Regions from separate parts of the Bacillus sp. H1a genome, predicted to be linked through region 2. Evidence: riboswitches for the same ligand, from Rfam matches in the RefSeq annotation. Region 2 holds a riboswitch; the other holds the start of a gene.
The links. A riboswitch is a leader RNA that binds a small molecule or an ion and turns the genes downstream of it on or off. The one in region 2 is predicted to bind lysine.
Positions count from the first base shown of each region.

Region 1: another riboswitch for lysine. It lies ahead of U860_RS0106460 (amino acid permease); the one in region 2 lies ahead of lysA (diaminopimelate decarboxylase).

Region 1 covers NZ_AYMH01000015.1:50,004-53,221, reverse strand. The annotation lists gene U860_RS0106470 (sulfite exporter TauE/SafE family protein) at 1-535, shown strand, start outside; gene U860_RS0106465 (GNAT family N-acetyltransferase) at 576-1,025, opposite strand; lysine riboswitch at 1,411-1,603, shown strand; gene U860_RS0106460 (amino acid permease) at 1,716-3,182, shown strand.
Region 2 covers NZ_AYMH01000003.1:181,777-184,994, reverse strand. The annotation lists gene U860_RS0102640 (LTA synthase family protein) at 1-237, opposite strand, end outside; gene U860_RS0102635 (DUF3888 domain-containing protein) at 499-894, shown strand; lysine riboswitch at 983-1,164, shown strand; gene lysA (diaminopimelate decarboxylase) at 1,344-2,660, shown strand; SAM riboswitch class I at 2,778-2,886, shown strand; gene U860_RS31090 (YezD family protein) at 2,958-3,101, shown strand; gene U860_RS0102620 (phosphoadenylyl-sulfate reductase) at 3,188-3,218, shown strand, end outside.

The sequences.
Region 1 (3,218 bases), on a different contig from region 2:
AATTGTTGCTTCAAATAAGCGTATGTCTGCGAAACAACTTGTGCCGCTTGGCTTATTTGCAGGATTTGTTGATTCAACTGGTGGCGGTGGCTGGGGGCCTATTACGACACCTGTTCTTCTTGCAAGAGGAAATGAAGCTAGAAAAGTTATTGGATCTGTAGATACGAGCGAATTTCCTGTTTCACTCGCTGCAACAATCGGCTTTTTCATCTCTCTTGGCTGGGAACAAGTTAGCTGGGTTTGGGTATTTGCCTTAATGCTCGGCGGTGTTGTTGCCGCACCAATCGCAGCATGGTTAGTACGCATCGTTCCTCCACATTTACTCGGCGTACTCGTCGGTGGCCTTATTATCTTTACGAATATACGTACATTACTTACATCATTTAAAGTTGATCCAACTATTATTACACTTTCTTATGTTGCAGTTGGTCTAGTCGTTATTATTTCTATTTTCATTTCTGTCCGTAATCATTCAAATCATTCGAAACAAACGACGATAGGCTATCCGACAGATCAAAAACAAATGCTACCATAATTGCGCAAAATACCGCCCGATTTGCTTCGGGCGGTATTTTTTATTTTTCAATCTTCCAATTAATCATCGTTTCAGTACTATTTACTTTATTCATATGTAATTTCTCTAATACACGAATAGAGCTATAGTTATCAAGGAGTGTCTCTGCTATAACCGTTTCCACCTCTCCTGTTTGAAAAGCCCACGTCATTAATTCACGAACCGCTTCTGTTGCATACCCTTTATTCCAATATTTCTCAATAAATCCGTAACCAATTTCAACTGTATGATTCTCATTAGGTGCCCCTTTAAATCCTATATCACCTAAAACGATGTCATCTTCTTTTCGAATAACATACCAAGCGCCCCATGGTAATAAAGCCGCATCTTGTTTCACATTTTCTACATGCCCTAAAATATGCGGACCACTATTGTATCCTTGATTATTCGCAATTTGAACCCACTCTTCCGTACACGGGATAATATGTAATCTTTCCGTTTCTAATTTCATAACGATGTCCCCTTTTCCATTAAACAATACTTCAATTTTATCACGAATATAAAGAATATTCATTCTTTTTAACGCGCACATATGTTTATTCTTGAAACAGAATAAAGAACTAATCCCCTTTTGATGTTTATGTCGAATTATATTTTCTGAATTTTCTTTTAATTTTAGAGGATTTTTCATTATTTTTTGCGAAACATTTGTATAACAATTTTTTCTTTGCTTATTGTTACATAATAGTAGGTTCGGGTGGAGTTTTGCAAGCGTTTCCTATACAATAACCGATAATTTTTGACTTTTCCCTACAAAATTCCTTGCAATATTTTCAGAAAGTCATTACAATTGCCATATATTAAAAATCATAGCAATAAATAAATCCTCATCAATCCGATGAGGTAGAGGTTGCAACTTTTAAGAGTATAACGGCCGAGACACAGAGAATGTCATCGACTCCGTTTGAAAGGAAAAGTTGCCGAAGTTTATATTTCTTCTCTGGAAATATGGGCTGGGGCTGTCTCCGAAAGGAACAGAACTGTCACGTTTACAAAATTACCGTGTAGACGTGGGGTGCTATCTTAACGGAAGGGTATGATGGGGTGGTTATTTGTGAAACGTTCCGCCTAATTCTTTTGGCGGTTTTTTGTATTTTTCTCCCCCGCTCCTTCCTATCTTACAAGAAAAGGAGTGTTGAACATGAATAGCGCAACGAATCAAGCTACCTCTAAAACGCAAACTACACAAGGACAAGGTGAATTAAAACGTGGATTAAAATCTCGTCACCTTACGATGATTTCTCTCGGTGGTACAATCGGTACCGGACTATTTCTTGCCAGCGGTAGTGTTATCCATACAGCTGGTCCTGGCGGTGCACTAGTTGCATACGCTGCAATTGGGATTATGGTTTATTTTTTAATGACAAGCTTAGCAGAACTCGCAGCTTACATGCCTGTTACTGGATCTTTTAGTACTTATGCAACAAAATTTGTTGATCCATCACTTGGTTTTGCACTTGGATGGAACTATTGGTATAACTGGGCGATTACGATCGCAGCTGAACTAGCGGCCGTAACATTAATTATGAAATTTTGGTTCCCAAATACACCTTCTCTTATTTGGAGTGGACTTTGTTTAGCTATTATTTTTCTCTTAAATTATTTATCTGTTAAAGGATTTGGTGAATCTGAATATTGGTTCGCACTTATTAAAGTAGTTACTATTATTATCTTTTTAATTGTCGGTTTTATGATGATTTTTGGAATTATGGGCGGCGAATTTATTGGATTTAAAAACTTCACTGTTGCAGATGCACCATTTAACGGCGGAATCATGGCAATTATCGGTGTATTTATGGCCGCTGGATTCTCATTCCAAGGAACTGAATTATTAGGAGTGGCTGCTGGTGAAACGTCTGATCCAGAACGTAATATTCCGAAAGCAATTCGTTCTATTTTTTGGCGTATTCTATTATTCTACATTTTAGCAATTCTCGTTATTGGTTTATTAATTCCTTATACGACTGATAGCCTTGCAGCAAGTGATGTTACAGTAAGTCCATTTACACTTGTATTTGAAAAAGCGGGCGTTGCCTTTGCTGCTTCTGTTATGAACGCTGTTATTTTAACTGCCGTTTTATCTGCTGGTAACTCTGGAATGTACGCATCAACTCGTATGCTTTGGGATTTAGCTCGCCAAGGAAAAGCACCAAAGTTTTTAGGTAAATTAGATAGCCGCGGTGTACCTGTTAACGCATTAATCGCAACATCAGTAGTTGGTAGCGTCGCTTTCATCGCTTCTTTATACGGTGACGGTGTTGTATACATTTGGTTATTAAATGCTTCTGGGATGTCAGGATTTATTGCTTGGGTAGGAATCGCTATTAGTCATTACCGTTTCCGAAAAGCATATATTGCCCAAGGAAAAGATTTAAAAGATTTACCATATAAAGCAAAATGGTTCCCGTTCGGTCCAATCTTTGCATTTACACTTTGTGTGATCGTTATTTTAGGTCAAAACTACGGAGCATTTATGGGAGCATCTATCGATTGGAACGGTGTACTTGTTTCTTACATCGGTTTACCGCTCTTCTTAATACTATGGTTAGGATATAAATTTACTAAGAAAACGAAAGTGATTCCACTTGATAAATGTGAACTGAAATAAAGTACAACGAGCAAACAATATTGTTTGCTCGTTTTT
Region 2 (3,218 bases):
AAATGACAGTATAAAACTAATTACAATAATAATTCGATTTCGGTACTTAGATGCAAGTAAAGCTAAACCGAAAAATAAAAGTAATGAAGCTAGTGGATTAATAAAAAGCATAAATTCTTCAAAGAAGTTATCAATTTTAATATCAAATGCTAGCTTGTACACAATATATGTTTTAATCCATAATAAAACGACTGCAACGAGTGCAAATCGTAATTTTGGAAACAGATGTTGTAGCATAATATACTCCTCTCCTGAAAGCATGACAGTTCTTGTGAAGTTAATTGCAGTTATCCTCACTTTATATATACGAACAGTCCTTTATTATTATGATTATTATACTATGAGTATCATTATACGAAAATAAAAGAGGATTGTGGGCTTTTTTTGCAACAATTGAGTAGAAAAAGGGAAGTGGGAGACAATAAAATGAAATTTCTATGTATGATTATTATCATTTGCTAAACATAGAAAGTATTGCGTAATGATGCGGAGGTTATAATGCGAAATTTATTATACGTTATAGTATGCAGTGGTTTTATGTTTTTTGCTTCACCGAATATATCAGTAGCACAATATGATACGCCGCTCATGGAAGATGCGCTTTATTCTGTTTTATTTCCAAAAATAAATAGAGCGATTGAAAAACAGTATGGGGGCTTGAAACCATATGAGTGTCCGAGAATTATTAGCTTAAAAAAAATGTATAGTGGTACATATTTATTTCAAGCAGTTATCGAAGTAACGAAATATGAACGAGTTGGTGGGAAAATTGCTCCGCCATTTGAAAAAGTAACAATTACGTTTAATAATGAGGAAGGCGAATGGGAAGTAACAAAGGTTGTAGTAAAACGTTTACCAAATGACACCAAATTAAACTGTAAAAAAACAATTTGAAAAATTGTTTGACAAATAAAATGTTCCTTTGGTATTGTTAATAGCAACATTAGATGTTTGAAAATTAAATAGACTTACCTCATCTACTCTCAAAGGTAGAGGCCGCGATAGGAAAGAGTAAGCTATGGGAGATTTAGTGGAATCTGTGATCATAGGTTGAAAGGGACTATTGCCGAAATATAAGAATGACCACGTTATTCATATATTGGGACTGCATTGAATAAATGTAGTACTGTCATAAGATTTATTTTATGGAGAGCTATTTGGAGATGTTGATGCGGTTTCTTATTTGAGAAGATAACAACTCGTTTATTTTTTCAATATATATTTTTCCTAATAAGAAACGCGTGTGAACATTGTTCCGCGCGTTTTTTGTCTATCTAAAAGCGTGCTGCAATGAATAGAAGATTGGGGTTATGAGTTTTAGAGGAAATAAGGGAGGAATTCAAATGTATTTACACGGCACAAGCCGAATCAATGGGCAAGGACACTTAGAAATTGGAGGGTGCGATACGACGCAGCTAGCAAAACAATACGGAACACCACTTTATGTATACGATGAAGAGTTTATTAGAGAGAATTGTCGTACGTTTCATCGTGCTTTTAAAGGAAGTGGTTTCTCTTATCAAGTAGCATATGCAAGCAAGGCGTTCTTGTGCATGGAGATGTGCCGAGTGGCTCGTGAAGAGAATATGTCTTTAGATGTTGTTTCTGGAGGGGAATTATATACTGCGCTCCAAGCAGGTTTTCCGGCATCTCGTATTCATTTTCATGGAAATAATAAAACAGAAGAAGAAATTATTATGGCTCTTCAGGCAAATATCGGTTGTTTTGTAGTAGATAATTTCTTAGAATTAGAAATTTTACATGACTTAGCGATTCAACATGGGAAATTTGTGAACATATTAATCCGTGTAACGCCTGGAGTAGAGGCACATACACACGAATATATAACAACAGGGCAAGATGATTCGAAATTTGGATTTGGTGTTTCAAATGGTCAAGCGATGCAGGCAATTGAGCTTGCCTTGCAAAAATCAAATTATAATGTATTAGGAATTCATTCGCACATTGGATCACAAATATTTGAAACGGCTGGTTTTGTTCGAGCAATTGAAGTACTACGTCAATTTTTAGAAGAAGTGAGAGAGCGAACAAACTATGTAGTGAAAGTATTGAATGTGGGCGGAGGTTTCGGTATACGTTATACGGAGTCTGATACACCGTTAACACTTGAAACGTATGTGCACGCTGTAACAAGTACGGTGAGAGAGCAGTTTACATTATGTGAATATCCGCTTCCGGAAATATGGATTGAACCAGGCCGTAGTATCGTAGGTGATGCCGGAACAACAATTTATACAGTCGGAGCAGTGAAAGAGATTCCTGGTATTCGGAAATATGTTTCAGTCGATGGTGGGATGACGGATAATTTAAGACCGGCTCTATATGGAGCTCGTTATGAGGCGATGTTGGCGAATCGAGGGAATGATGAAAATGAGGAACTCGTTTCGATTGCTGGGAAATGCTGTGAAAGTGGAGATATGCTTATTTGGGATATTGATCTCCCGAAAGTTGCCTCTTCTGATTTACTAGCGATTTCTTGTACGGGTGCGTATGGCTACTCGATGGCTAATAATTATAATCGTATTCGTAGACCAGCTGTAGTCTTTGCAAAAGGCGGGACGTCACAAATTGTTGTAGAACGTGAAACATATGAAAATATTATTGGGAACGATCGCATACGTATTAAAGAGCTTGTTTAAATGTGAAAAAGGAATTGCTCAGGGTGGGCAATTCCTTTTTAAAAAAATAAAATAATTAAAATATATCGGAAAACTAGGATTGAAAAAAATCAGAATTGTGATAAAATACAAATACAAAGCTTATCAAGAGAAGTGGAGGGAACTGGCCCTATGAAGCTCGGCAACCTGCTTATAGAAAGCAAGGTGCTAAATCCAGCAAAATGGAATCCATTTTGAAAGATAAGGTAAAATATATTACCGAACAGTCTTTTCGAAATGGGAAAGATTTTTTTTATGAATAAAAAGGGGGCTGTTTGCGTGGGAGTACGGGAACATTTTGATGAAGTATCCGAAAAAATTCAAACGATGCTTGTTGATATGAAATATGGTTCAATTACAATTGTTGTGCAAGATGGAAAAGTGATTCAATTGGAAAAAAGTGAAAAAGTCCGTTTAAAGTAAAAAGCGCTGACTAGAAAAACTAGAGGCGGTTTTAATCTATTTTATTAGGTTAAAACCGTCTTTTTGCTGTTACAGGGGGAAAAAACATGTTGACGTACGAAACGTGGGAAGAAAATA